DNA from 4 places in the Streptomyces sp. YGL11-2 genome. Region 1 is predicted to be linked to each of the others. Evidence: riboswitches for the same ligand, from Rfam matches in the RefSeq annotation. Region 1 holds a riboswitch; each other region holds the start of a gene.
What was found. Region 1 has a riboswitch for cyclic di-AMP ahead of ACO1BR_RS04555 (M23 family metallopeptidase). Riboswitches for the same ligand answer to the same signal wherever they lie in the genome.
Positions count from the first base shown of each region.

Region 1 (7,320 bases):
CGATGTGGCCGGCTGGCCGGACCGGTCGGACGAGACGTTCCTTCCCGCCGGGGCGCTGCTGCTCCTGTTCACCGACGGGGTGACCGAGGCGCGGGACCTGCTGGGCCGGTTCTACGACCCGGGCGGCCGGTTGCGCGGCCGGCGCTTCGCCGGGCCCGACGACCTCCTGGAGCTGCTGCTCGACGATGTCGCCCGGCACTCGGGAGGGGCGCCGGCGGACGACATGGCGCTCCTGGCGGTGCAGCGGCCCCTAGAGGGGTAACGGTCCCTGGAGGGGGAACGGCCCCTGGAGGGAAGAGGGATGGGGGCAGTCGTCGCGGGTCTCACGGCCTCCCCGGTCACCGGAGCCAGTCCTCCCGGGTCACCGGAGCCAGTGCAGGCTCCGGCCCTGCGGTCCGGTGAGGGCCACCGGGCGCTCGTCCAGCGCGAGCGTCAGCAGCGCCGCGTCCTCCGGGCCGAGGGACGCGTGCTCCGGCGCGGTGATCCAGGGCAGCACGCTGTGGTGCTCCTGGGAGATCCAGTGCCCGCCGCCGTCCCGGTCGGCGAGCAGCGACCGCACGCGCTGCGCGAACTCCTCGCGCCGGGCGGGCGGAAGGCCGGCCAGTACGGCGCTGTGGAAGACGACGAGCGTGGCCTCCGGCGGCGCCTCGGCGGCCAGCGCGGGCAGTTCGCCGACCAGGTCGCCGCGCACGATACGAGGGCGCGGCGCCGGCCGGACCGCCTCGACGGCCGCCGACAGCCGCGCCATGCGGTCCGCGTCCTGTGGCCATACGAGGGCCCGCAGCCAGCGGAGGTCGTCCGGCTCGCCGACCGGGTCGAGGGGGTTCGGGTCGATACCGGCGCGCCAGACGATGTCGGGGAGCGCGCCGGCCGGGACCGTACCGCCGCTCGCGGCGCCCGCCACCCCGCTCGTACGGCAGCTGAAGGTCACGGGGCTGTCCGGGGCGCCGACCTCCTCGTACGCCGTCCCGTGGGGGCCGGCGGCGTCCGGTCCGGCACCGGAACCAGAACCAGAACGGGCACCGGAACCCGGGTTGGAGTCGGAACCGCCCGCCTCCTGCCCGGTATGGCAGTACCGGTACCGGTATCGGTCCGGATACAGGCACAACCCGGCCGATGCGCCGATCTCCAGGAGGGCCAGCGGCTGCGGTAGGCGGGCGAGCAGCGGCAGCAGGGCGGCGCAGTGGGCCGGTTCGCCGGTCCGGGGCGCGCGGCGCATGATCACCGCGCGGACCTCGTCCCAGTGCCGGACCGTCCACTCGCGCCAGCGCCCGTAGGCCGTCTCGTCACGCGGGCCCAACTCCGCGTGCGGGCCGTCGAGATAGCGCACGGCGGCGAGCAGCAGCTCCGGCTGCCGGCGGTCGCCGGCGGGCAGCGAGCCCGAGAGCAGGCCGCAGAATTCGGGGTCCTGGCTGATCCGTGCGGTCAACTCTTCGTGTGGGGCGGAACGTCCCCGGGCCTGTTGCCGGGAGAACTCCCGGTGCCGATTCGCCACTGCCTGAGCGCTGTTGACGGTGTTCCCGGTATTCCAGGTGTTCCCGGCGTTCCCGGTGTTCACGACGTTGACGACCATGATCCGACCGTACTGCTCTCACGCTCCGTGACCGCGGGGCGTCCCTGCGCATAACAACTGACACACCATCACCGCAAGATCACCTGGCGCGGTGCCGGCAGCTCGCCCCGCCTGCGCCCGCGCCGGCGGCCAAAGTCCCATGCCACGGCTCGTACGGAGCGCGGGCAAAACCCGTGCGGATTCGCGGGAACGCTTGGTATTCCGCCACCGTCTCTATTACTGTCCGATAACGGAGCGCGGTTGTCCCAGCCGTCGCCAGTGGCGGCACCGCGCGCCGACGCCGAATCCCGAATGCGCTGTTCCCGCACGTCCAGGACCACTCCGCACCACTCCGAACTGCTCGCTCGCACCCGTCCTGCAGGGCCGTAAAGAGCCGTCATGAGCCGTAAAGAGCCGTGCGGAATTGCCCAGAACTGCACCGGGTCGCCCGACGGGGCGCACCCGAATCCGCCGTATCTGCCTGGAATTGCGCAGCACCGCGCCAAGGGAACCGGGGAACCACCACCTTGGGGTGAATCGGACGCCTCTCGCCAGGGGGCGCCCGTAGGAGACCTTCCTGCTCCGAACCCGTCAGCTAACCCGGTAGGCGAGAAGGAAGGAAAGGAGTGCGCCCCCGTGGCGTCCAACAGGCCCGCCCCACACGCCCCGTCCGCCTACGACTTCGCCGGTCCGGGTCGCCGCGACGGCGTCGTCGGCTTCGACGTCCCCGCCACTGATCTCCCCGACCCGGGCGAGGGGCGGGACGCCTGCGAGAGCCCCGCCGACGCCACGGGATTCGCCGACACCAGGGGATTCGCCGACACCTCGGGATTCGCCGCCGCCCACGACGGCGCGTCCGGCGAGGGCGACGGCCTCTGGGAGGAGTGGAACCCCACCGAGGAGTCCGTCCGCCCCGTCCGCGGCAAGCACCGGGTGGCCAAGCAGCGCAGCGGCGGACTCGCCCGCGGCGGTACGGTCCTGGGCGTCGGCGTCATCGCGGCGGTCGGCGCCGGCGGGATGGCCACGGCCGAGGACCGGCCGCCGGTGCCGATATCGATGCCCGACCTCGGCGGGATGGCCGACGACCTTGCCGGCAAGCTCCCGGACGCCGCGTCGCTGCCCGGCATCGGCTCGCTCCTCTCCGACGGCGGGGGCACCGCGGCGGCATCGGCCGCCGGTACGGACGCCCCGTCCGCCGCCGGAGCGGACTCGGCCCCCGCGTCCGCCGGCACCTCCCGCCCCCTCTCCCAGGCGGGGGTGACGCACCACGCAGCCGGTCAGGGCACGGACGCGGCCGAGGCGCTGCGCAGCCGGATCCTCCAGCAGGCCGATACCCAGCAGGGCGCCGCGGACCGGGAAGCGCGTGAGAGCGCGGAGCACTCGGCGATCCAGGAGGCTGCGAAGGACGCGACCGTGCACCAGAAGACGGCGGAGCAGGCCGCTGCTGCCGAGAAGGAGGCGGCGGCGGAGGCCAAGCGCCAGGCGGCGGAGGCCGCCCGCCTCGCCGAACTGGCGAAGAGCTATGTCGTCCCGGTCTCCTCGTACACCCTCACCGCGAGCTTCGGGCAGGCCGGCGACCACTGGGCGGCGAACCACACCGGCCAGGACTTCGCGGCGCCAACGGGCTCGCTGGTCAAGGCGGTTCACTCCGGCACCATCACCAAGGCGGGCTGGGCCGGTCCCTACGGCTACCGCATCGTCCTCACCCTCGACGACGGCACGGAACTCTGGTTCTGCCATCTGTCCTCCATGGTGAAGACCTCCGGCAAGGTCACCACGGGAGACGTGATCGCCCGCGTCGGCGCCACCGGCAACGTCACCGGCCCGCACCTCCACCTGGAGGTGCGCCCGGACGCCGGCGATCCGACAGATCCGATGCCGTGGCTGCGCGACCACGGGGTCGGTGTCTGACGTACGGGGCACGCCCCCCGTGAAATGCGCGTAGCGCCGCGTTGCGGGGAGGCAGGCGAGGAGGGCGGCGAACGACTCCCCGCCCGCCGACGGAGTAACTTCCCGCCCGCCGGCGGAATATCTCCCCGTCCGCCGGCGCTGAAGCGACGCATGACGACCCACACCACCAAGACCATCGGCTCGCTGTCCGTCTCCCCGCTCTGCCTCGGGGGCAACGTCTTCGGCTGGACCGCCGACGAGGCGGAGTCCTTCCGGGTGCTCGACGCCTACGTGGCCGGCGGGGGGAACTTCATCGATACCGCCGACGCGTACTCGATGTGGGTGCCCGGCCACAGGGGCGGCGAGTCCGAGACCGTCATCGGCAACTGGCTGGCGGCCCGCGGCAACCGCGACCAGGTCGTCATCGCCACCAAGGTCGGTGCCCACCGGGATCTCAAGGGCCTGTCCGCCGCCACGATCAAGACCGCGGTCGAGGCGTCCCTGACCCGTCTCCGTACCGACCACATCGACCTCTACTACACCCACTACGACGACGAATCGGTTGAGGTGGCGGAGTTCCTGACCGCCCTCGACGAGCTGGTCCGCGCCGGCAAGGTCCGGGAGATCGGCGCGTCCAACATCTCCGCGCGGCGCCTGGACGAGTCGCTGGCCTTCTCCGACCGTGAGGGCCTGGCCCGCTATGTGGCGCTCCAGCCGCACTACAACCTGGTCTCCCGCGACACCTACGAGGGCGAACTCGCCGATGTGGCGGCCCGCCACGGCGTCGCCGCGGTCCCGTATTACGCCCTCGCCTCCGGCTTCCTGACCGGTAAGTACCGGCCGGGCGGCAGCGTCGACAGCGCCCGCTCCGGGAAGGCCGCCGCGTACCTGGAGACCGAGCGGGGCCGGCGCGTCCTCCAGGCCCTCGACACGGTCGCCGCCGCCCACGACGCCGAGCCCGCCACCGTCGCCCTGGCCTGGCTCGCCGCCCGGCCCACCGTCGCGGCCCCCATCGCCAGCGCCCGCAACGCCGCCCAGCTCCCGACCCTCCTGGCCGTCGCCGACCTCACCCTCACCGACGTCGAACTGGCCCTCCTCACGGAGGCGTCGGCCTGACACCCGCGCCCTGACCCCTGGGGGCGCGGTATCCGTGAGGGCGGGGAACCCGTGGGGGCGCGGAACCCTTGGCTGCGGGCGACCCTTGAGCGCGAGGGCCGACAACTGCGGGCCGGCACCAGTGGACTGACAACAGCGGACCGACAACAGCGAGCCGACAACAGCGAGCCGACAACAGTGGTGCGGGGCGGTAACCCTCTCCGCCCTGCACCACGAACACCACAACAACCCGGCCCCCGGGGGCGCCACTATCCCCGCCGATCCGCCACCACCCACGACGCCAGCGCCACCCCACCCGCGACCGCGAACACCGAAGGCCACGCCCCGATCTTCTTGGCCAGCGGATGCGACCCCGCAAACGCCGCCACGTAGGCCCCGCTCAGCGCAGCTGCCGCCTTCGTACCGGCCTTCTCCTGCCACCCCTTGGCCGCCACCGCCCCGGCAGCCGCCAGCGCCACCCCACCCAACGGCCGCTTCTTCGTCCACCGGGCGACGCCGTAGCCGGCCACCAGTCCACTCGCCGCGACCACACTCGTCGGTATACCGGCCATCAGAGAAACCTCCGTAATCCGTCCCGTATCAAGGTCGATGTCAAGGAGCCTAGGCTCGGACCTCGTGAACTTCGGGACCGCGCCCGCGCCCGGCGTCCCCGAAGGGCAGCGTCAAGGAACACCAGATCAAAAGGGAATGCGTACAGAGCCGTCGAGCGCGGTGGGCCGACCGACCCGCTGTGTTCACCGAGCCGGACGCGCAGTCGTGATTCCGCATTCTGCCCAGATAGGTGGCCCAGAGTAGGTGGCCCAGCTAGATGGCGCGGATAGGCGGCCCGGAGAGGTGGGTCAGGCCGGTGGGCTGGCCAGGCCCTGGTCGTCGACGGTCGGTCGGGTCCACGGCAGCAGCGCGGTGCGTGACGGCGGTTCGCCGATCACTCCTGGGCTTCCCGGGCTGCCGAGGTCAGGGACATGTCCGCGTAGCGGTCGCCGGCCACCTGGCCGGCGATCGGCTCCAGGAGGGCCAGCTCTTCGGCGGTCAGCGCGATGCGGGTGGCCGCGGCGTTTTCGAGGAGGCGGCTGCGCTTGCGGGTCCCCGGAATCGGCACGACGGTCAGGCCGTGCGTCTGGGCCCGGTGCTGTACCCAGGCCAGGGCGATCTGCGCCGTGGTGGCGCCGTGGTCGGCCGCGATCTTGTGCAGCGGCTCCAGGAGGGCGGCGTTCGCCCTGGCGTTGTCGCCGGTGAAGCGCGGCAGCAACTGCCGGAAGTCGCCGCCGGAGAGTTCGGTGCTCGCGTCGCTGAAGGCACCGGTCAGAAAGCCCCGGCCGAGCGGCGAGTACGGCACGAAGGCGACCCCGAGGGCGGCGGCCGCGCCCACCGCGCTGTGTTCGACGTCCCGGCTGAAGACCGACCACTCCGTCTGCAGCGCGGTGATCGGGTGGACGGCGTGCGCCTCGCGCAGTTCGGCACCGGTGACCTCGCTCAGGCCGAGGTGCTTGACCTTGCCTTCCCGCACCAGCTCGGCCATGGCGCCGACGGACTCGGCGAGCGGGATGGCCGGGTCGCGGCGGTGCATGTAGTAGAGGTCGATGACCTCGACGTTCAGGCGGCGCAGGCTCGCTTCGACGGCCTTCCTGACGTAGCCGGGGTCGTTGCGGATGGCCCGGTAGCTCGGGTCGTCGGCGCGGTATTCGATGCCGAACTTGGTGGCCAGGGTGATCTCGTCGCGGTGCGCGGCGACGAAGGGCGCGAGGAACTCCTCGTTGGCACCGACGCCGTACATGTCGGCGGTGTCGATGAGGGTGACGCCCGCCTCGACGGTGGCCTCCAGGGTGTCGCGGGCCGCCGCGTCGTCCGTCTGTCCGTAGGCGGCGCTGATGCCCATGGCCCCGAAGCCCTGGACGCCGACGAGGGGGCCGCCGGTGCCCAGCTCGACCTTGCGGATCTGTTCGATGGCGTTGCTCATGATGGCGCTCAGGCCCCTTCCGGCGCCTGGCGGGCGCCCGCATAGAAACTGATCTTGGCGTCGAGTACGGCGAGGGTGTCCTGCAACTCCGCGATGCGCGTGGCCACTTCGTGCCGGGTCTGCTCCAGGATCTCCCGGCGTTCGCCGAAGGTGACCTCGCCCTGGCGGACCAGTTCCGCGAAGCGGACCATGTCGGCGACCGGCATCCCGGTCAGCCGCAACCTGCCCACGAAGGTGAGCCAGTCCAGGTCCCTGTTGTCGAAGCGACGCTGGCCGGTGTGCGACCGCTCCACCTGCGGCATCAGACCGATCTGCTCGTACCAGCGCAGGGTGTGCGCCCTGAGCCCGGTGAACTCCGCGACCTCGCTGATCGTGTAGCGGTCCTGGCCGTCGGGTCGCGGATGCGCCGCACCCGCGGACACACAGGCGTCCACGGGCGGCGACGTCACGGGGGTGCTGTCGATCACCGTCATGCCGACCACGCTAGGACCTTCAAGTGCACTTGAAGCAAGTGCCCGTCGTGCGGTGCCTCTTGGGCCGTCGTGCGGTGCCTGTGCCTCTTGGACCGGGCTCGTCCGCGGCCCAGCACGTAGGGGCCTGCTGTCCGCGCTTAACCGGGCGACTGGTCCGCCTCATCGACGAGTGCCACGGCGCCCGGCCCGCCTTCCCCTTCCTTCCTCCCGCTCCTCCCCTTCCCCTCGTTCCTCTCTGTACCCATCCCCTCCACTTTCCGTGCCTTCCCCACCTTCCCTGCCTTCCGTGCCGTCTTCCCCTTGCTTCCCTCCCGGCTTGCCAGGGCCTGGAT
Region 1 covers NZ_JBNHIN010000002.1:487,141-494,460, forward strand. Annotated here, with positions in the region: gene ACO1BR_RS04545 (PP2C family protein-serine/threonine phosphatase) at 1-262, shown strand, start outside; gene ACO1BR_RS04550 (DUF2332 family protein) at 362-1,573, opposite strand; cyclic di-AMP (ydaO/yuaA leader) riboswitch at 2,033-2,177, shown strand; gene ACO1BR_RS04555 (M23 family metallopeptidase) at 2,189-3,463, shown strand; gene ACO1BR_RS04560 (aldo/keto reductase) at 3,614-4,558, shown strand; gene ACO1BR_RS04565 (hypothetical protein) at 4,807-5,109, opposite strand; gene ACO1BR_RS04570 (aldo/keto reductase) at 5,484-6,515, opposite strand; gene ACO1BR_RS04575 (MerR family transcriptional regulator) at 6,524-6,988, opposite strand; gene ACO1BR_RS04580 (PrsW family intramembrane metalloprotease) at 7,126-7,320, opposite strand, start outside.

Region 2 (7,320 bases), on a different contig from region 1:
ACAACGTCCGGGTCGCCGGGGTCGGGCATCTCGCGCTGCCGGTCAACGGCACGGTGGCGGCCGGCATAAGGAATTCCCTGACCTCGGCGGAGACGGCGCAAACGGCCGGCGCGGCCATTTCGGTGGCCTGACGGCAGGCGCCCTTGGGTGACGTCCGGCCGGTGTCCGGCGCCTCTTGTCGGTCTTTTGTCGAACGATCTTCGAACGACGCGCCAAGAGCGCGCAAGCGCGCTGCCGGAAGGCGGCCACCCGCCCCATCCCGCCGAGCCCGAAAGTCCCGGAAGATTGTCGCCGTCGCGTACCGCCGGGTACAGTCGCCGCTAATTCTCCTGCAGCCGAGGCGAAAGAGAAGTTGGTGGACGACCGTCACCCATCAGGGGCTCAGCTTCACACCGCCCCTGCCTCCGATGCCTCCTATGCACAGCCCCCGGCATACGGCGACGGTGACGCCCTCTTCGGCTCGCTCCCCGGCTCGTACGACCAGGGCGGCTACGGCACCGGCGGCTACCCGCCCGAGGGCCGGGCCACCGCCGCGTACGGCACCGGCAGTTACGCCACCGCCACCTACGACACCGGCGGCTACGGCACCGCCACCTACGGCACCGCCGGCTACGACCCGTACGCCCACACCGCCTACGACTCCCCCGCCTACGACACCGGCGCCTACGCCACCACGGCCTACGAGCACACCGGCAGTTACGACAGCACCGCCTACGCCGGCGGCTACCCCGGCGGGACGGGGTACGACACCGGGAGCTACCCCACCGGCACGTACGACACCGGCAGTTACGCCTCCGCCGGGTACGACACCGGCGCCTACGCCACCACCGGCTACGAGACCGCCACCGCCCTCCAGGATCCCGGCGGCCACGAGGCCACCGCCGTCTGGTCCACCGCGGACTACGTTCCGGGCATCCCCGCGCAGGCCGGCCCGCCGGCGGACGACACGGTCCAGTGGGACGCCGCGTCCTGGCGCGACACCGGCGCGTACGGCACCGCCCAGAGCCACCAACAGGGCGCCCCGGCATACGAGTACGACGCTCCGGAGGAGGCCGCGTCCCCGCAGGCCGCGCCGGACACCGAGCCCGCCGCCGAGCCCGGAACCCCCGGTGATCCGGCGTCCATCGCCGATGCGATGACCCAGGCGATGCCCGTCGCCGCCCCGGCCCCGGCCGCCGGTTCCCGGCGCGTCAGCGGCCCCGAACCGGGCAAGGCGGTCCGCGGCGGGGGCCGTGGGCGGCGGCGCCCGGCGAAGCGTTCGGCGCTGCTGACCGTCGCGGTGCCCTCGGTCGCCGCGATGGGTGTCTGTGCGGCTGCCGCCGCCTCCGTCAGCCAGTTCGGCGGGGACGGCAAGGACGGCTCGACCACGCAGGCCGCCGCGGACACCGCATCCGTCAAGGCTTCCCCGGCCAACAAGAAGCTGGACTCCCAGCTCGCCGGACTCAACGCCGGCGCCCAGGACTTCCGCGAACGGGCCAGCCGCACGCAGGAGCGCCTCGACCTCAAGGAGCGGCAGGCGCAAGAGCGCAAGCGCAAGGCGGAGGAGGCCGCCGCCAAGGAGGCGGCACGCCCCAAGTTCGTCCTGCCGGTCACCCAGCACGGACTGAGCGCGCTCTTCGGCCAGGCCGGTGTGAACTGGATGTCCGTGCACACCGGTATCGACTTCCCGGTCAGCTACGGCACCCCGGTCATGTCCGCCACCGACGGCACCGTACGCACCCAGTGGAACTCCGCCTACGGCAACATGGCGATCGTGACCGCCCCCGACGGGACCGAGACGTGGTACTGCCACCTGAGCAGCACCAAGGTCCGCTCCGGATCGATCAAGGCCGGTGACCAGATCGCCTATTCCGGCAACTCCGGCAATTCCACCGGCCCGCATCTGCACTTCGAGGTGCGCCCCGGTGGCGGCGCGGCCGTCGACCCGATCCCGTGGCTGCGGAGCCACGACCTCAACCCGTACTGAGGCCGCGGCTCTTGACGTCGCCCGCGGGCGCTACAGCTTCTCGACCGGCGCGTACCGCAGCAGCAGCCGCTTCGGCTTCTCGCCGCCGAAGTCGATCGTCGCCTCGGCGTTGTCGCCGCTGCCCTTGACGCCGACGACCGTGCCGAGTCCGAAGCTGTCGTGGGTGACGCGGTCGCCGACAGCCAGCGAGACCACTTGGCGGTCCTTGGCGCGCCGGGTGGAGAAACCGCTCGGCCCCTTGGAGCGCGCGGACGACAGCGAGGAGCCGACGCCCCCGCCGAAGCCGCCGCCGGACGAGAGGCCGCCCATCGAGGCGGACGGTGTCGCCGGGCCGGAGCCCAGAGGAGACAGCCGCCGCCACTCCACATGGTCGTCCGGGATCTCCTCCAGGAAGCGCGAGGCCGGGTTGTACGAGGGCTGACCCCAGGCGCTGCGCATCGTCGAGCGGGTGACGTAGAGCCGCTCGCGGGCGCGCGTGATGCCGACGTACGCCAGTCGGCGCTCCTCCTCCAGCTCCTTGGTCTGGCCCAGCGAGCGCATGTGCGGGAAGACGCCGTCCTCCATGCCGGTCAGGAAGACGACCGGGAACTCCAGGCCCTTGGCGGTGTGCAGCGTCATGAGGGTGATGACGCCGGCGCCTTCCTCGTCCTCGTCCGGGATCTGGTCGGAGTCGGCTACCAGCGCGACCTGCTCCAGGAACTCGGCGAGCGTCCCGGGGCCGGGGGCGCCGGCCTCCGGCTCCTCCTCCGCACCGCGATCCTGCTCGAACTCCAGGGCCACGGAGGCGAGTTCCTGGAGGTTCTCGATCCGGGTCTCGTCCTGGGGGTCGGTGGACGCCTGGAGTTCGGCCAGATAGCCCGTGCGCTCCAGGACCGCCTCCAGGATCGTGGCGGGGCCGGCCCCGGACTCCACGATCGTGCGCAGCTCCTCCATCAGGACGTTGAACCGCTTGACGGCGTTGGCGGAGCGGGCGGCCATCCCGTACGCCTCGTCGACGCGGCGCAGCGCCTGCGGGAAGGTGATCTTCTCGCGCGCGGACAGGGCGTCGATCATGGCCTCGGCGCGCTCGCCGATGCCGCGCTTGGGGACGTTGAGGATCCGGCGCAGCGGGACGGTGTCCTCGGGGTTGGCGAGCACCCGGAGGTAGGCGAGGATGTCGCGGACCTCTTTGCGCTCGTAGAAGCGCACGCCGCCGACGACCTTGTAGGGCAGCCCGACCCGGATGAAGATCTCCTCGAAGACCCGGGACTGGGCGTTGGTGCGGTAGAAGACGGCGACGTCGCCGGCCTTGGCGTCGCCGGCGTCGGTGAGCCGGTCGATCTCGTCGGCGACGAACTGGGCCTCGTCGTGCTCGGTGTCGGCGACATAGCCGGTGATCTTGGCGCCGGCGCCGGCGTCCGTCCAGAGGTTCTTGGGGCGGCGGTTCTCGTTGCGCTCGATGACGGCGTTGGCGGCCGAGAGGATCGTCTGGGAGGAGCGGTAGTTCTGCTCCAGCAGGATCGTGGTCGCGTCGGGGTAGTCCTCCTCGAACTGGAGGATGTTGCGGATCGTGGCGCCGCGGAAGGCGTAGATCGACTGGTCGGCGTCGCCGACCACGCACAGCTCGGCGGCGGGCGTCTCGGCCGTGCCCGGGCCGACCAGCTCGCGGACGAGGGTGTACTGGGCGTGGTTGGTGTCCTGGTACTCGTCGACGAGGACGTGGCGGAAGCGGCGGCGGTAGTGCTCGGCGACGTCCGGGAAGGCCTGGAGCAGGTTGACCGTCGTCATGATGATGTCGTCGAAGTCCAGGGCGTTGGCCTCGCGGAGCCGCGCCTGGTACATCGCGTACGCCTCGGCCAGGGTCTTCTCGAAACCGTCGGCGGCCGTCCCGGCGAAGCTCTCCTCGTCGATGAGCTCGTTCTTGAGGTTGGAGATCTTCGCGCTGAAGGACTTGGGCGGGAAGCGCTTGGGGTCCAGATCCAGATCGCGGCAGACCAGGGCCATCAGGCGCTTGGAGTCGGCCGCGTCGTAGATCGAGAAGGACGACGTGAAGCCGAGCTTCTTGGACTCGCGGCGCAGGATCCGGACGCAGGCGCTGTGGAAGGTGGAGACCCACATGGCGTTGGCCCGCGGGCCGACCAGGTCCGCCACACGCTCCTTCATCTCACCGGCGGCCTTGTTGGTGAAGGTGATCGCGAGGATCTGGCCGGGGTGGACATGACGCTCGGCAAGCAGATGCGCGATGCGGTGGGTCAGCACCCGGGTCTTGCCGGAACCGGCGCCGGCGACGATCAGCAGCGGGCCGCCGGTGTGCACCACGGCCGCCTTCTGCTGGTCGTTGAGCCCCTCCAGGAGCGCCGCCGCGTCGAGGGCCGGGCGGGCGGCGCCGTCGCGGTAGTACGCCTCCCTGGACACGGGCGCGTCGAACCTGCCGCCGAAGAGGTCGGCGGGCATCTCCTCCGGGGCCGGGCCGTGCTCGTCCTCGGGGGGCGGCGGGGGCTCCTCGTCCGAGGGCCCGAGGTCCGCCAGGAAGCTGTCGTCAAAGAGGCTGCTCATCGCCAACCGAGTCTAGGCCGCCGCACTGACAAGCGGTTGCGGAGTGGCCGATTGCCGCGGGGAAGTGCGGCGCGGAGGTCCCGGCGGCGACCCTGCGGGGCTCGTGCGGGGCGCGGTCCCGGTTCCTTCCTTACGCGGCGCAACCGGTGACCGTATCAGCCCTGGCTCGGAATGGGCCGCCCGCAGGCGACTTCCACCGCAGGGAAACCGGAGCCGAGTTCAGATAACGAAAAGGTTTCGGGCATATCGAACATCAGCCTTCACAGGGGCCACACGGGTTGGCTACCGTCTCGTTCGGGCAGCCCGCCTCCCCGCGAACGAGAGCGTCCGCACGGGCCGCCTCCGCCGAGTCCGGCCCTGCCACCAGGCACCCGGAGCCGGGGACCCACCAGCACCACCGGGGTGAATCGATCGGTACGGCCGTCGCCAGGCGGACGTACGGACCGTAGGGCAAGCCTTCCGTCAGCGCCACCGCCCGAACCCGACAGCTAACCCGGTAGGCGGTCCACGGAAGGAGTCGCCGGCCTTGGCGTCGCACCGCAAGCCGCGAACCCACATACTCACCTCGCCCGGCAGCCGCCGCACGGCCGCCGGGCTCACCACCGCCGCCCTCGCCTCGGTGACCCTGCTCTCGCAGACCGCCAACGCGGCCCCCACGTCACCGAAGCCGTCCATCGAGGACGTCAAGCAGAAGGTCGACGGCCTCTACCAGCAGGCCGAGGTCGCCACCCAGAAGTACAACGCCGCCAAGGAGAAGGCGGACAGTCAGCAGCGGACCGTGAACCGCCTGCTCGACGAGGCCGCCAAGCGCGCGGAGAAGATGAACCAGTCCCGGCGCGAGCTGGGCACCTTCGCCTCGGCCCAGTACCAGACGGGCGGCATGAACCCGACGGCGCAGCTGATGCTCGCCAAGGACCCGCAGCAGTTCGTCGACCGCAACCACCTCATGGAGCGGCTGACCGGCCGGCAGAAGCAGACCGTCACCGCCTACGAGCAGGAGGCCGCGTCGGCGGCACGGCAGCGGGCCGAGGCGACCCGCAGCCTGGAGAGTCTCCAGCAGTCCCAGGAGTCCCTCAAGGAGAGCAAGCAGTCCGTGCAGGCCAAACTGGCCGAGGCCCGGCAGCTGCTGTCCCGGCTGACCGCCCAGGAGAAGGCGCGGCTCGCGGAACTGGAGCGCCAGAAGGAGCAGGAGGCCCAGCGCAAGGCCGCGGAACTGGCGCGCCAGCAGGCCGCCCAGAAGCAGCAGCAGCCCAGCGGCGGTTCGAGCACCGGCTCGGGATCGGGATCGTCCGGCAGCAGTTCCTCCAGCAAGGCCGCGGAGGCGCTCGCTTTCGCCCGCGCCCAGATAGGCAAGCCGTACGTGTGGGGCGCCACCGGACCGAGCTCCTACGACTGCTCGGGCCTGACGCAGGCCGCGTATCGAGCCGCCGGAGTCGATCTGCCGCGGACGACCTGGGACCAGGTCAATGCCGGCACCCGGGTCTCCACCAGCGACCTCCAGCCCGGTGACCTGGTGTTCTTCTTCAGCGACATCAGCCACGTCGGGATGTACATCGGCAACGGCCAGATGATCCACGCCCCGCACCCGGGCGCCAGCGTCCGCGTCGAGTCGATCTACTACATGCCGATCTACGGAAGCGTCCGGCTCAGCTGACGGGCCCACGCCCCCCTTCTCCCCCCCACGCCCCCCACACGCCACCGCGCGGCCATCCTCCGCCTCCGGGTACGGAGCGGGATGACCGCGCGGTGAGTCGTCTCTGCGGCGGGCACCGCAGCCGGATCCGCCGGGGGCTCGGCTCCGGCGGACCGCGATGACTCAGGTCCAGAGCACCGCGATGAAGATGTTGAGCATCGTGAGCCCGCCGACCGCGCCGAAGAGCGGCTTGGCGATCTTCTCCTCGTCCCGCTTGACGTAGACCAGCGCCAGGATCACCACCAGGACGGCCATCTTGATGCCGATCTTGATGTTGTTGACCGAGTGGTCCTGCATCTGGTTCAGGCCGACCAGCGCGACGCCGGTGACCAGCATCGTCAGCGCACCGTGCAGCATGCCCGGCACGAAGCGGGCGGTGCCCGCGCCCATCGCCTTCATCTGGGTCAGGAAACCGCCGAGCAGGGCGGCGATACCGATGATGTGGAGGGCGACGAAGATATTGATTACTACGTCCATAGTGGTGGATCGTAGCCGTCCCTTAGCACGGCCTTTCCGGCAGGGCGCCTGCAATCACCGCATCGGTCACGGCAGGCCGCTCCCGGCCGCCCGGCGCCGAATCCCCGGTCACCCTCGCAAGCTCAACGGTCGGAAACGAACAATGCCGGGCAACCCGGCGCCCTCCCGTGACGTCCGCGCCTAGCGTCCTCCCTCAGGCAACCGCCGGCGCACCGTCCGTCATCGCTCACGGCTCATCGATGACGGCCCCGGTCGCCATCACGGCCCCGACCGCCGTCCCGGTCTCGGCCGCCGTCATGGTCGCGGTCACCTTGACGCGTCCGCTCCCCGAGGGAAGGAAGTGACGGCCCCCGTGGCGTCGCACCGCATGATCCGAGTCCGCACCGCCGCCCCGCCGGCCCTCACGGACGCCGCCCTCACCGCCCTCGACGGCCCCGGCCGGGCCGAGCCCGGCACCACCGCCGCCACCCGGCACCGCACGGGAGCGGCCCCGGCCGTACAGCCGCCGACCGTACGGCCGCCACTGTCCGCGGACCCGCAGCGCTGCCTGGACGGCGCCACGGTCCTGGAGCGTACGGGCAGCCACCAGGTGACCGCGGTGGCCGGTCACGCGCGCCGGCTCGGCAGCGTCCACCGGCTCCACCGCCGG
Region 2 covers NZ_JBNHIN010000007.1:201,757-209,076, forward strand. Annotated here, with positions in the region: gene ACO1BR_RS11225 (alpha/beta fold hydrolase) at 1-131, shown strand, start outside; gene ACO1BR_RS11230 (peptidoglycan DD-metalloendopeptidase family protein) at 356-1,966, shown strand; gene pcrA (DNA helicase PcrA) at 1,997-4,501, opposite strand; cyclic di-AMP (ydaO/yuaA leader) riboswitch at 4,835-5,019, shown strand; gene ACO1BR_RS11240 (NlpC/P60 family protein) at 5,028-6,155, shown strand; gene ACO1BR_RS11245 (hypothetical protein) at 6,318-6,671, opposite strand; gene ACO1BR_RS11250 (C40 family peptidase) at 7,024-7,320, shown strand, end outside.
Region 2: linked by a shared signal. The riboswitch ahead of ACO1BR_RS11240 (NlpC/P60 family protein) and the one ahead of ACO1BR_RS04555 (M23 family metallopeptidase) in region 1 are both predicted to bind cyclic di-AMP.

Region 3 (7,320 bases), on a different contig from region 1:
ACGGGGGTAGGGCGCGAAGAAGCGGTAGTACTTCGACTCGTCCGAGACCTGCTCGTAGAAGGAGACCAGCCGCTCGGCGTCGTCGGGCGTGATGGGGCGGATGCGCGCCGTCCCGCCGTCGCGCAGCACCACATCGGCTTCCCAGTGGGTCGGGTACGCATGATCAGGCGGCGTCTGCATGCCGACAGCGTACGGCCGGGCACTGACAGCCGGCTCGGCGTGCGTACGCTCGGCCGCAGGGCCGTCTCCGGCGGGTCGAACGGCCGGGAGATACGGCCGGGAAGCCGGACCTGGAGGTCAGGACGAAGGACTGTGGGAGCACCGCCCACAGCGTGAGAGACTGGTCTAGACAACAGTCACGACTTGAAGGGCAACACCATGGCTGAGCGCCGCGTCAATGTCGGTTGGGCCGAGGGCCTGCACGCCCGCCCCGCGTCGATCTTCGTCCGTGCGGCCACCGCGTCCGGTGTCCCCATGACGATCGCCAAGGCCGATGGCAACCCCGTCAACGCGGCCTCCATGCTCGCCGTGCTCGGCCTGGGCGCCCAGGGCGGCGAGGAGATCGTGCTCGCCTCTGACGCCGAGGGCGCCGAGGCTGCACTCGACCGCCTGGCCAAGCTGGTCACGGAGGGCCTGGAAGAGCTCCCCGAGACCGTCTGAGACCACTCGAAGCCCTCCGCGGCCCCGCTCGCACCCGCCGGGCCCGCCGGGACTTCCGCCGATGCGGCCCCGCCGCGACGACCGGACACGGTCGCCGCGACGGGGCCGTCTCGCTGTCCGCGGTCCGGTACTCGGCACACAGGGCCGGCATGGCGGGACCTCTGGCCGATCACGGGACCGCCGGCGAATACGGGAAGCGGATATCCGGACCGAACGACGCGGAAATTAAGCTCACGGGAAATAACATCCCGCGAGAATCAACGACCACCTCGGGCGAAATCGACGGAATACCGGATGCGCCTACCCCATCCCCCCGACATGCCGCACGGAAATACAGAAACGCATTCCGGCCCGCACAGGAGTCATTGCGGCCCACTCAAGAGTCTTTCCGCACCTCTTTGTATACGGCCCGCGTGTTAATTCCGCGCACGCGCCGTGTTGACGGGCCGTTTCGAATCGCTCACGGCCGCCGCGGCGGGGCGCCGCAGCCGGTGCACCGGAAGGGAGCGCTCGATGTGAGCCGCCATCAGGGCACGGGCCCGATCGGCATCGCTCCGCGCCACCGCGTCCAGTACGGCACCGTGCTCGTCCCAGGCGTCGGCGACCCGGGCCGTCGGCTCCACGACGTACATCCACTCGATCTTGCGCCGCAGCTGGGTGAGCAGCGCCGTCAGGCTGGGGCTGCCGGCCGCCTGGGCGAGCGTTTCGTGGAACCAGCCGTCCAGTTGGCGCAGATCCGCGGGGTGGCCGTGCCGGGCGCGCTCCCGGCCGAGCCGCACCAGGCCGCGGAGCACCTTGAGGTGGGCGGGGCTGCGGCGGACGGCCGCGCGGGCGGCGCCCATCGGCTCCAGGAGGGCACGGATGTCCAGGAGGTCGGCGGCTTCCTGCTCGGTCGGTTCGGCGACACAGGCGCCCGCGTGGTGGCGGGTGGTGACGAAGCCCTCGGACTGGAGGGTGCGCAGCGCTTCGCGCACCGGGACTCTGGAGACTCCGTAACGCGCGGCGAGAATGTCCTCGATCAGCCGGCTTCCCGGCGCGAGCACGCCGGAGACGATATCGTCGCGAATCGCTGTGCACACCGCATGCGCGGAAATGTGGCCTCGCATCGTCCGTGCCTCCGCCGTATTCCCCTCGAAAACGCCGCCGATCGGCGCCTTTCCCTCGACTCTATTCGACCAGGACGAGGTTTCCTGCGGATGCCGTGAATTTATCGATATTTTTTGGCCGATGCGGCGGAGGTCCAGTGGCCGGTGGACCGGCCGGACACCCGGCCCTGCGGAGACGGCGACGGCGGATACGACCGGATGCGGCGGATACGGCGGAGCCCCGGCCCGCGTGGGGGGCGGGCCGAGGCTCCTGGGGGACGCGCGATGCGGCGGGAGGTCAGACGCTCACGCCGTGCGAGCGGAGGTAGGCGACGGGGTCGATGTCCGAGCCGTACTCGGGGCCGGTGCGGGCCTCGAAGTGGAGGTGCGGACCGGTGGTGTTGCCGGTGTTGCCGGAGAGGGCGATCTGCTGGCCGGGGGTGACGGTCTGGCCGACGGAGACGCCGATGGACGACAGGTGACCGTATTGGGTGTACGTACCGTCGTTCATCTTGATCACGATGTTGTTGCCGTACGCACCGCCCCAGCCGGCCTCCACGACGGTGCCCGAGCCCACGGCGTGGACGGACGTCCCGTAGGCGGCGTGGAAGTCGATACCGGTGTGGCTGCCCGAGGACCACAGGCCGCTCGACGCCTTGTACGGGGTGGAGACGTAGGAGCCGTCCACAGGGGCGACGAAGGTGTTGAGGCGCTTGCGCTCGGCCTCGCGGGCGGCGCGCTCCTTGGCCGCCCGCTCCGCCTCGGCCTTCTTCTTGGCCTCCTCGGCGCGCCGCTTGGCCTCGGCCTCGGCCTTCGCCTTCGCGGCGGCGGCCTCGGCTGCCGCCTGCTGCGCGTCGGCCTGGGCCTCGATCCGGCCGGCGAGCTCGTCACCCACGACGACGGCCTGCTGGAGTCCGGTGTCGTGGTGCGCGGCCTCGCCGGTGGCGGCCAGCGCGGGCGACGCCATGGAAGCGACGACACCGGAGGCCGCGAAGGTGGCTATGCCGGCGATGTTGCGGGTCGTACGAGCGGTGCGGCTCGCACGGCGGTGCTTCCCGGTGGCACGGGTGAACGCCATGTACTGGCTGGTCCTTTCCTTCCCTCTCGCCTACCGGGTTAGCTGACGGGTTCGGAGCAGGAAGGTCTCCTACGGGCTCCTCCGGAGAGGGGCCCGATTCACCCCAAGGGACATGTGGGTCCCCGGCTCCCCTGGCTCGCGCCGTACGGGGACTCGGCGATGGCTGTCCGGTGCCACTGTTGTGGCGGTCTTGTGACGAACAGCCGGACCGACGCTAAACGGGACAACTTTCAATCGGCAAACAGAATCGGCTGTTTGTGCGGGACGCCACACCTCGGAAGGGCAACCAGCAGCGCGGGACGGGACATCAGCGGCACGGACCGGCAACGCGGGCCGGCGGTACGCACGGAACACGCGGCGTGCCCGTCCGACGGGAGCACGGTGACACGTGGAAACGGGCAGCGGGCTCGCTGCGGCCGGCGGCGGACATGCGACGGCTCCCGTGGCGGGTGACCACCACGGGAGCCGCTTTGTCGCCAAGTGACCAGCCGTCACATGACGGGCGTCATGCCGGCGGACGCTAGCCGCCGACGACCGTCACCTCGCCGATCCCCAGTGTCTTGACGGGCTCCACGATCTGCTCCGCGTCGCCCACCAGGACCGTCACCAGGCGGTCCACCGGGAACGCGCTGACGGCCGCCGCGGTCGCCTCGACCGTGCCGGTCTCCGCGAGGCGGACGTACAACTGCGCCTGGAAGTCGTCCGGGAGGTGCTGCTCCACCTGGTCGGCGAGCGTGCCGGCGACGGCCGCCGCGGTCTCGTACTTCAGCGGCGCGACGCCGACGAGGTTCTGCACCGCGACATCGCGTTCGGCGTCGGTCAGCCCCTCTGCCGCGAGGGTGCGCAGCACCGTCCACAGGTCCTCAAGGGCCGGTCCCGTGGAGGCGGTGTCCACCGAGCCGCTGATGGCCAGCAGCGAGGCACCCGTGGCGCCCTCGGGGGACGAGGGTGCGGAGGACCGCAGCACCTGCCCGAAGGCACGCACCCCGTAGGTGTAGCCCTTCTCCTCCCGCAGCACACGGTCCAGTCGGGAGGTGAGCGTGCCGCCCAGGCAGTACGTGCCGAGCACCTGCGCGGGCCACACCCGGTCGTGCCGGTCGGGTCCGGTCCGGCCGATGAGCAGCTGCGTCTGAACGGCGCCGGGGCGGTCCACGATCACCACCCGGCCGCTGTCGTCGGCGACGATCGGCGCGGGCTTCAGCGGCTCGGCGGTGGATCCGGTCCAGGCGCCCAGGGTGTCGGCGAGGACCGCGGCCAGGTCGACGCCGGTGAAGTCGCCGACGATGACGGCGGTGCTCGCGGCGGGCCGCACATGCGCGTCGTAGAAGGCTCGGACGGCCCCGGCGTCGATGCGCGCCACGGTCTCCTCGGTGCCCTGGCGGGGCCGGGACATCCGGGCGGTGGCCGGGAACAGCTCCTTGGACAGCGCCATCGCGGCGCGCCGCGCCGGGTTGGCGAGCTCGTGCGGGATCTCGTCGAGGCGGTTGCGGACCAGCCGCTCGATCTCGCTGTCCGGGAAGGCGGGGGCGCGCAGCGCGTCGGCGAGCAGGGCGAGCGCCCGCGGCAGCCGGGAGGCCGGGACCTCCAAGGAGACCCGTACGCCGGGGTGGTCGGCGTGCGCGTCCAGAGTGGCGCCGCAGCGCTCCAGCTCGGCGGCGAACTCCTCGGCGGTGTGCTTGTCGGTGCCCTCCGACAGGGCGCGCGCCATGATCGTGGCGACGCCGTCCAGGCCCTCGGGCTCGGCGTCCAGCGGGGCGACGAGGTTGATCTCGACGGCGACGACCTGCTGGCCGGGGCGGTGGCTGGTCAGGAGGGTGAGACCGTTGGGCAATTGGCTGCGCTCGGGGGCCGGGAACGCCCACGGCTTGGGCGCGCCCCCCTGGGGCTGCGGGTGGAAGTCCATGGTGCTCACGGGGGCGTCGTCGCGGGTGGTGGCGTCGTTCACTGCGCCGCCTCCTCTTCCTCGGTGTCGGCGGCGTCGGTCTGCTCGGTGGGCTCGTAGACGAGCACGGCGCGGTTGTCGGGGCGCAGCCGGGCCTTGGCGACCGCCTGCACTTCCAGCGGGGAGATCTCCAGGACGCGCTGCACAGCGGTCAGCGCGAGCTGCGGGTCGCCGAACAGGACGGCGAAGCGGCACAGTTCGTCCGCACGGCCGCTGACCGTCGCGAGGCGGTCCAGCCATTCGCGCTCCAGCTGGGCCTGGGCCCGCTCCATCTCTTCCGGGGTCGGCCCCTCGTCGGCGAAGCGCGCCAGCTCCTCGTCGACCGCGGCCTCGATGGCGGCGACCTCCACACCGCCGGACGTCTTCACGTCCAGCCAGCCCAGCGAGGGCGCGCCCGACAGCCGCAGCAGGCCGAAGCCCGCGGCGACGGCGGTGCGGTCGCGGCGCACCAGGCGGTTGTACAGGCGGGAGGACTCGCCGCCGCCCAGGACGGTGAGCGCGAGGTCGGCGGCGTCCGCCTCACGGGTGCCGTCGTGCGGAAGGCGGTAGGCCGCCATCAGGGCGCGGGAGGGGACGTCCTCCTCGACGACGGTGCGCAGCTGGCTGCCGATGGTCTCGGGCAGGCTGCCGTCGCGCGGCGGCTGCTTGCCGTCGTGCGACGGGATCGAGCCGAAGTACTTCTCGACCCAGGCCAGCGTCTGCTCGGAGTCGATGTCGCCGACGATCGAGAGGACGGCGTTGTTGGGTGCGTAGTACGTGCGGAAGAAGGCCCGCGCGTCCTCCAGGGAGGCCGCGTCGAGATCGGCCATCGACCCGATGGGGGTGTGGTGGTACGGGTGGCCCTCCGGGTACGCCATGGCCGTCAGCTTCTCGAAGGCCGTGCCGTAGGGGACGTTGTCGTAGCGCTGGCGGCGCTCGTTCTTGACGACGTCGCGCTGGTTCTCCAGGGACTCCTCGTCGAGGGCCGTGAGCAGCGAGCCCATGCGGTCCGCCTCCAGCCAGAGGGCGAGCTCCAGCTCGTGGGCCGGCATGGTCTCGAAGTAGTTGGTCCGCTCGAAGCTCGTGGTCCCGTTGAGCGAGCCGCCGGCGCCCTGGACGAGCTCGAAGTGGCCGTTGCCCTTGACCTGTGCGGAACCCTGGAACATCAGGTGCTCGAAGAGGTGAGCCAGGCCGGTACGGCCCTTGACCTCGTGGCGCGAGCCGACGTCGTACCACAGGCAGACCGCCGCCACCGGCGTCAGGTGGTCTTCGGAGAGCACCACGCGCAGGCCATTGGCCAGCCGGTGCTCGGTCGCTGTCAGGCCGCCGGAGCCGGCTTGTTCTGTGGCCGTGTGACCCATGGGCATGTACGTCCCTTCGATCCGCTTGCGAGGAAGTTCTGTCACTGTATGCAACCGCGTCGGCATCTGGCGAAGTTCCCGTGAGGAAGGCCCCGAACGTGCGCCGTGCCGGGCCCCCGTGGAGGAGGAAGGGGGGAGTCGCAGTCGGCGTTGTCAGTGGGGCAGTCCACAATGGTCCGCGTCAGACTCAGGCAGACTCACCGGTCGATCCCCAGCCGGTCGACCACAGCGTTGATCCAGAGCGTTGATCCAACATCGGCAGTAGACGCAGCAGAAGGAGCCGCAGCCGCGATGGCCCGCCGCAGCACGAAGACCCCGCCGCCGGACGACTTCGAGGAGAGGATCCTCGACATCGACGTCGTCGACGAGATGCAGGGTTCCTTCCTTGAGTACGCGTATTCGGTCATCTACTCCCGCGCCCTGCCGGACGCCCGCGACGGACTCAAGCCCGTACACCGCCGCATCCTCTACCAGATGAACGAGATGGGCCTGCGCCCGGACCGCGGCTACGTGAAGTGCGCCCGGGTGGTCGGCGAGGTGATGGGCAAGCTCCACCCGCACGGCGACGCGTCCATCTACGACGCCCTGGTACGCATGGCGCAGCCGTTCTCGATGCGGCTGCCCCTGGTGGACGGGCACGGCAACTTCGGCTCGCTGGGCAATGACGACCCGCCCGCCGCGATGCGGTACACGGAGTGCCGGATGGCGTCAGCGACGTCCCTGATGACGGAGTCCATCGACGAGGACACCGTCGACTTCGCGCCGAACTACGACGGCCAGGAACAGGAGCCGGTCGCCCTCCCTGCCGCGTATCCGAACCTCCTCGTCAACGGGACGTCCGGTATCGCGGTCGGCATGGCGACGAACATGCCGCCACACAACCTGGGCGAGGTGATCGCCGCCGCCCGCCATCTGATCAAGCACCCGAACGCCGATCTGGACACCCTGATGCGCTTCGTGCCGGGTCCGGACCTGCCGACGGGCGGCCGGATCGTCGGCCTGGGAGGGGTACGGGACGCGTACGAGAAGGGCCGCGGCACGTTCAAGATCCGGGCGACGACCACGGTGGAGAACGTCACCGCCCGCCGGAAGGGCCTGGTCGTCACCGAACTCCCCTTCACGGTGGGCCCGGAGAAGGTCATCTCCAAGATCAAGGACCTGGTCGGCTCGAAGAAGCTCCAGGGCATCGCGGACGTCAAGGACCTCACCGACCGC
Region 3 covers NZ_JBNHIN010000031.1:79,612-86,931, reverse strand. Annotated here, with positions in the region: gene ACO1BR_RS29300 (GNAT family N-acetyltransferase) at 1-180, opposite strand, end outside; gene ACO1BR_RS29295 (HPr family phosphocarrier protein) at 379-660, shown strand; gene ACO1BR_RS29290 (GntR family transcriptional regulator) at 1,077-1,766, opposite strand; gene ACO1BR_RS29285 (M23 family metallopeptidase) at 2,044-2,823, opposite strand; cyclic di-AMP (ydaO/yuaA leader) riboswitch at 2,836-2,992, opposite strand; gene ACO1BR_RS29280 (M16 family metallopeptidase) at 3,344-4,726, opposite strand; gene ACO1BR_RS29275 (M16 family metallopeptidase) at 4,765-6,105, opposite strand; gene ACO1BR_RS29270 (DNA gyrase/topoisomerase IV subunit A) at 6,397-7,320, shown strand, end outside.
Region 3: linked by a shared signal. The riboswitch ahead of ACO1BR_RS29285 (M23 family metallopeptidase) and the one ahead of ACO1BR_RS04555 (M23 family metallopeptidase) in region 1 are both predicted to bind cyclic di-AMP.

Region 4 (7,320 bases), on a different contig from region 1:
AGCTCGACGGCGTCCAGGGTCTCGGTCAGCGAGCCGATCTGGTTGACCTTCACCAGCAGGGCGTTGGCGGAGCCCTCCTCGATGCCGCGGGCCAGGCGCTCCGGGTTGGTGACGAAGAGGTCGTCGCCGACCAGCTGCACCTTGGCGCCGAGCCTGTCGGTGATGACCTTCCAGCCGGCCCAGTCGTCCTCGAACAGCGGGTCCTCGATGGAGACGAGCGGGTAGGCCGCCACCAGCTCCTCGTAGTACTCGGTCATCTCGGCGGCCGAGCGGTCCTTGCCCTCGAACTGGTACTTGCCGTCCTTGTAGAACTCGGAGGCGGCGACGTCCAGCGCCAGCGCGATGTCCTGGCCGGGGGCGTAGCCGGCCTGCTTGATGGCCTCCAGGATGAGGTCGAGTGCCTCGCGGTTGGAGCCGAGGTTGGGCGCGAAGCCGCCCTCGTCGCCGAGGCCGGTGGACAGGCCGCGCTCCTTGAGGACCTTCTTGAGGGTGTGGTAGACCTCCGCGCCCCAGCGCAGCGCCTCGGAGAAGGACTCCGCGCCGATCGGGGCGATCATGAACTCCTGGATGTCCACGTTGGAGTCGGCGTGCGAGCCGCCGTTCAGGATGTTCATCATCGGGACGGGCAGGATGTGCGCGTTCGGGCCGCCCAGGTAGCGGAACAGCGGCAGGTCGCTGGCCTCGGCGGCGGCGTGCGCGACGGCGAGGGAGACGCCGAGGATGGCGTTGGCACCGAGCGAGCCCTTGTTGTCGGTGGCGTCCAGGTCGAACATCGCCTGGTCGATCAGCCGCTGCTCGGTCGCGTCGTAGCCGACCAGCTCCGGGCCGATCTGCTCGATGACGGCGAGGACGGCCTTCTCCACACCCTTGCCCAGGTAGCGGTTCGGGTCGCCGTCGCGAAGCTCGATGGCCTCGAAGGCGCCGGTCGAGGCACCGGACGGCACGCCGGCACGGCCGGTGCTGCCGTCGTCGAGGCCGACCTCGACCTCGACCGTGGGATTACCTCGCGAGTCGAGAATTTCGCGGGCTACGACGACGTCGATGGACGGCACGTTGTCTCCTTCATGGGTGTCTGGAGTTCTGCAGCACGAGCCTAACGGCCCCGGGCGGATCCGCTCGCCCTCGGCCCGCTCCGTGGGACGGAAAAACCCAACAAGCAGGCCAAAGGCCCAGTTCACGGAATGTTTGGGTGCATTGTTCGCTGAGCGGGGAAAGCGGCGGAAGGCGCCCGTCGGGCGGGCTGCGCGATGTCACGGACGCGACGTCAGGGACGCGACGTCAGGGACGCGACGTCATGACGTCATGGAGAAGCCCCGCCGCGGCGCGCTCGGGGGAAGTACGCGCCGGGGCGGGGCAGGCTCGGACGGCCGGTCCGGATCGGGTCCGGCTCACGTTCGGCTCAGACGGCCGGGCCGGCCGAAGCGGCTCAGATGCTGAGCTTCTGGCCCGGGAAGATGAGGTTCGGGTTGCCGCCGACGACGGACTTGTTGGCCGCGTACAGCGCCTTCCAGTTGGTGCCGTGCGCCTTGGCGATCTTGGCGAGGGTGTCACCGGACTTCACGGTGTAGGTCTCGCCGGAGCGGTGCGAGTGCTGCGGGGCCGGCTGGGCCTTCTCGCGGACCGGGGCGGACTTCTTGGTGGTGCCCTCGGTCTTCTTGCGGGTCTCGGTGGTGCCCTGGCTCTTCTTGACGGCGGAGCCGGACGCGTCGACGTTGGCGGCCGGGCCACCGGCGGTCAGGTTGCCGGCGCCGGCGCAGGACCAGGCACCCGGGCCCTGGATGGCGAGCAGCTTCTCGGCGACGGCGATCTGCTGGTCCTTGGTGGCCAGGTCGGCGCGGGCCGCGTACTTGGTGCCACCGGCGGCGGCCCAGCTGGAGTTCGAGAACTGCAGGCCACCGTAGTAGCCGTTACCGGTGTTGATCGACCAGTTGCCGCCGGACTCGCACTGGGCGACCTTGTCCCAGGTGGCGACCGAGGCCGCGGAGGCGGAGGTGGCGCCCATCAGCGGGACGGCGACGGCGGCACCGGCGACACCGGCCAGGGTGGCGACGCGGACGGCCTTGGAGCTGCGACGGTGCTTGCCCTTGTTGATCAGCATGGTGCGTTCGTTTCCTCACCGACGCCTACGAGGTGAGCTGTCGGGTTCGGGCCATGTGAGTTGCCCGGCCGTGTGTGCTGCACACACGGCTTCACCCCAAGCCGGCTGACCCGCTTTCACGGGCGGGGCCGGCACCTACCTTGGGTCCCCCGCTCCTGCCTTCGGCGCTTGCGCGTCGGTTGCCTCCGACCGCCGGCAGGATTCGGCGTGCGATCGCAGAGCCCGCTTTGGCGAGCGGTCCCGACCGTAAGCAGTAACCCGCTTGGTGTTCAAACCCCATGTTCTGAACCAAGTTGACCGTTTTTGATCATCGCAGGTCACATTTCCGCAGGTCGGCACCGGTATGGCAACGGGGGGCGGGCCAGGACCCACCCCCCGCAACGAGAGCCTTGTCTCACTTTGGAGAAACCGGACGAACCGCCGGTAACTACCCTTCCCCGTGCCCGAGATCGAGCAGCTGACCTGGGCGAATCAGGTCCGCGTCGGCGCCGACGACGTCCTTGTTGTGCGCGTAGAGCGCGGGCCAGCCGCCGGGCAGGTCATGGCTCCCGGCGATCGCTGACAGGGTGTCACCGGGACGTACGAGGTACCGGTCGGCACCCGCCGGGGGCGTGCCGTGCGCGTCACCGCCGCGGGAGGCGTGGCCGCCCGGGGAGCCGGCGGGGTCGTCGCCCCGGTCCTCGTCCGGGCCCGCGCCGGTGCCGCGACCCTTGCCGCCGTCACCGCTGCCGTTCCTGCCGTCACCCTTGCCCTCGCCGTCGTCCGGGGCGCCGCGGTGCTTGCCCCGGCCGGGCGGCACGGACGGGGCCGGCCGGCCGTCGCCGGGCCCGGGAGAGGCCGTACCGGACGGCGACGGGGTCGCCGACGGGCCGGTGGGGTCGGTGGTGGGGTCCGTGGTGGGGTCGGCAGGGCGATCGCCCTTATCGCCCTTGTTCCCCTTGTCCCCCTTGTTGCCGTGGTCGCCCCGGTTGCCCTTGTCGCCATGGTTTCCGCGGTCGCCCTGGTTGCCCTGGCCACCCTGATCGCCCTGGTCGCCAGCGTCCGTGGAGCCCGGGGTGTCGGGTCCGGGCGCCGAACCGGACGGGCCGGCGGTGCCCGAGTCGTCGTCCGACCCGTCGGAGGGGTCGGCGGTGTGCGAGTGCGACGGGCGCGGGGAGGGCCTGGTCGTGCTGCCGGGGTCGACGTCCGGCGTCCGGCCGTCCTTGGTGAGGCCGGCGTTGGCCGCGCAGCCGGGGAAGGCGTCCGGGCCGCGGTCGTCGAGTATGGCCTCGGCCACGGCGATCTGCTGGGCGCGGCTGGCGAGGTCGGGGCGGGAGGCGTAGGCCGAGCCGCCGTAGCCGTCCCACATCTCCTGGGTGAGCTGCAGGCCGCCGTAGAAGCCGTTGCCCGCGTTCGCGCTCCACACCCCACCGCTCTCGCACTGGGCGACCTTGTCCCAGGTGGCGGTGTCGGCGGCGTGGGCGCCGCTGGCGGCGAACAGCGGCAGGGCGAGGCCCGCGCCGGTTACTCCTGCCGTGACAAAAATGGCCGGTGCTTGACGGGGTCGACGATGCCGGCCGTTCCCGGAACGCATGCGGTTGCCTTTCGCGCGGCGGTTGAGTTGTCGGATCGGCGCCACAGTGGCCCCGGCCGGTCCGCCGGGTCCTGCCGTCGGTCCGGCCGCCGGTCGAACATTCGACCGCGATCGTCCGTGGAAAGGTAGCCGGGGTCACGGGTAGTCACAAGTCGGTGTAGTGGAGATCACGCGTAGGTCACGCAGCTGACGTCATGTCAGGTTCGGCTGGGCTCGTCGACCTTCGCCGGTCAGCGGCCGTTCGGCGTGAACTCCACCGGCAGGGACCGCAGTCCGCGCATGATGAGCCCGCCGCGCCAGCGCAAATCATCCGGTTCCGCCGCAAGCCGGATGTCCGGGAGCCGGGTCAGCAGGGTGGCGAGTGCGGTCTGCCCTTCGAGGCGGGCCAGCGGCGCACCGAGGCAGTAGTGGATCCCGTGCCCGTATCCCAGGTGCGGGTTGTCACGCCGGGTGAGGTCGAGGACGTCCGGCTCGGTGAACCGCGCCGGGTCGCGGTCGGCGGCGGCCAGCACCACGAGCACCGGGTCCCCCTCGGCGATCCGCTGCCCGCCCAGCGTCAGGTCCCGGGTCGCGAACCGCCAGGTGGCCAGCTCCACGGGACCGTCGTAGCGCAGCAGCTCCTCGATGCCGGTGGCGAGCAGTTCGGTGTCGCCGGCCGCCATCGACTTCTGGAGCAGCTCGCGCTGGGCGGGGTGGCGCAGCAGCGCGTAGGTGCCGTTGCCGATGAGGTTGACGGTGGTCTCGAAACCGGCGAAGAGCAGGATGAAGGCCATCGCCGCGGCCTCGTTCTCGGTGAGGTGCTCGCCGTGGTCGGAGGCGCGGATCAGGCCGGAGATCAGGTCCTCGTCCGGGGCGGCCGTCGCACCCAGGCCGGCCCGCTTGCTGTGGATCAGCTCGGCCAGGTACGTGCGCATCTTCTTCACCGAGCGGGCGACGCCGCCGCGCGGCCCCCCGCCGGACCCGGCTTTGGTGTGTCGCAGCATCATGCCCGCCCAGTCGCGGAAGTCGTCCTGGTCCTCGGGCGGGACGCCGAGCAGGTCGCAGATCGCGTAGATCGGCAGCGGGAAGGCGAACTCGTGGATCAGGTCCGCGCTCCCCCGGGCCGCGAAGCCGTCGACCAGATGGTCCGTCAACTCCTGTATGCGCGGCGCGAATTCGGCGACCCGGCGGGGGGTGAACGCCTTCGAGACCAGGCGGCGCAGCCGGGTGTGGTCCGGCGGGTCGATGTTCAGCAGATGCGTCATCAGATTCGCGCTGCGCTCACCCGGGATGCCGATCCGGCCCTTGCCGTGGGCCGCCTCGGAGTGGTGCACCGGGTTCTTGGACAGCCGTGCGTCGGCGAGCGCCTGCCGGGCGTCCGCGTAGCGGGTGACCAGCCACGCCTCGACACCGCTCGGCAACGCCGTCCGGTGCACCGGCGCATGCTCCCGCAGCCAGGCGTACGCCGGGTACGGGTCGGCGGCGAACTCCCAGGTGAAGAGGTCGGGCGCGGGGGTGGCCACGGAAGCGGCGGGACAGCCCGCGGGCTCACCGGCGGGCGGGGCGTCGAGGTGGGCGTCGGGGTGGGCGTCGGACGTCTGCTGCACATATCGACCGTAACCGCTGCCCCACCCGCACCGCCCCACCCATGGGCCTCACCCCGGCTCGACGCCCAGCCCCGCCAGGAACGCCGCCGCGGCCGGCGACGGCCCCAGCCCGCTCCACACCACCCGCTCGGTGCGCTCCGGCGCGGGCCGTACCCGCACCGTGTGCAGCCCGGTCAGCTTCCGGGCGAACTCCTCCGGCACCATGCCGACGCCGAGCCCGGCCCGGACCAGCTTCGCCAGGAACTCCACGGTGGTCACCTCGAACGCCACCTCCGACGTCAGCCCCGCCGCCCGGAACGCCTCCTCGCGCTGGCGGCGGGCCGCCGAGCCCTCGGCGTAGTCGACGAACGTCTCGCGCGCCACCCGCGCCAGCGTCGTCCACTCCCGCCCGGCCAGCGGATGCTCCGGCGGCACCACCGCGACCAGTTCCCCGTGCGCCAGCACCTTCTCCCGCACACCGACCGTGCGCGCCCCGGGCACCAGCCCGACGAACGCCACGTCCAGCACGCCCGCCCGCACCCGCTCGATCAACGGATCGCTCATCTCCATCTGGAGGCCGATCCGCACCTTCGGATACCTCGTACGGAACGCGCCCAGCTCGCGGGCGAGATCGACCGCCTCCACGGTGGAGATCGCCCCCACCGCCAGCCGTCCGCGCACCTCGCCGGTCGCCGCCTCCACCTCGGCACGGGCCCGCTCGGCCGCCTGGAGCGCCTGCCGGGCGACCGGAACGAAGGCTTCCCCGGCGGCGGTCAGCCGCACGCTCCGGCTCGTCCGGTCGAAGAGCCGGGCCCCCAGCTCCTTCTCCAACCGGGCGACCTGATGGCTGAGCGCCGACTGCACCACATGGCAGCGCTCCGCGGCCCGGGTGAACCCACCGGTCTCGGCGACCGCGACGACGTACCGCATCTGCTGGAGCTCCATGCGCGCGATCGTAGGCGCGTGACCACCCGCACCCGCCGCGTGGCCACCCATCTCGTTTCACGATCGATGTGATGAAAACTATGTGTTGGACCGATGGATGCGGCAGCCCCGAGGCTGGGTGCCATGAGAACCGTCGCGCCGCGGGAGACCGCACCGGAGACCGAGCCGGACACCCCGCCCCGCCTGGGGCGCGGCACCCTGCTGCTCATGTCCGCCGCCGCCGGCCTGTCCGTCGCCGGCAACTACTTCGCCCAGCCCCTCCTGGACGTCATAGGCCACGACCTCCACCTCTCCGCCGGCACCGCCGCCCTGGTCGTCACCGTCGCCCAGACCGGCTACGGGATCGGCCTGCTGCTCCTCGTCCCCCTCGGCGACCTCCTGGAACGCCGCCGCCTCGCGGTCGTCCTCTGCGCCCTGACCGCCGCCTTCCTGACCGTGACGGCCAGCGCCCCGAACGCCGCGCTGCTGCTGACCGGCACCGCCCTGACCGGCTTGGCCTCGGTCGCCGCCCAGGTCGTCATGCCGTTCGCGGCGACCCTGGCCGCCCCCGAGGAACGCGGCCGGACCATCGGCACCGTGATGACCGGCCTGCTGCTGGGCATCCTGCTGGCCCGTACGGCGGCCGGGCTGCTCGCCGAACTCGGCGGCTGGCGCACCGTCTACTGGGTCAACGCCGCCCTGATGCTCCTGATGGCCGTCCTGCTGCGGCTCCGCCTCCCGGCGCTGCGGACCACGGCCGGACTGCGCTATCCCGCCCTGCTGCGCTCGACTCTGGCCCTGTTCGCACAGGAACCGGTGCTGCGCTGGCGGGCGGCGCTCGGCGCCCTGTCCTTCGCGGGCTTCAGCGTCCTGTGGACCGCGATGGCGTTCCTGCTGTCCGGGCCCGCGTACGGCTGGCAGGAGTCGGCGATCGGGCTGCTGGGGCTGGTCGGCGCGGCCGGTTCGCTCGCCGCCTCCGTCGCGGGGCGCCTCGCGGACCGCGGACTGGCCCACCGGGTCACCGGCGCCTGCGCGTTCCTGCTCCTGAGCTCCTGGGGCCTCCTCGCGGCCGGAGGCGCGGGCGGCGGCTGGTCGCTGGCGGCGCTGCTGGCCGGGGTGATCGTGCTGGACCTCGCCGCCCACGGCGTGCACGTCAGCAA
Region 4 covers NZ_JBNHIN010000021.1:68,065-75,384, reverse strand. Annotated here, with positions in the region: gene eno (phosphopyruvate hydratase) at 1-1,052, opposite strand, end outside; gene ACO1BR_RS23575 (transglycosylase family protein) at 1,427-2,098, opposite strand; cyclic di-AMP (ydaO/yuaA leader) riboswitch at 2,106-2,275, opposite strand; gene ACO1BR_RS23570 (transglycosylase family protein) at 2,526-3,671, opposite strand; gene ACO1BR_RS23565 (cytochrome P450 family protein) at 3,902-5,257, opposite strand; gene ACO1BR_RS23560 (LysR family transcriptional regulator) at 5,306-6,181, opposite strand; gene ACO1BR_RS23555 (MFS transporter) at 6,305-7,320, shown strand, end outside.
Region 4: linked by a shared signal. The riboswitch ahead of ACO1BR_RS23575 (transglycosylase family protein) and the one ahead of ACO1BR_RS04555 (M23 family metallopeptidase) in region 1 are both predicted to bind cyclic di-AMP.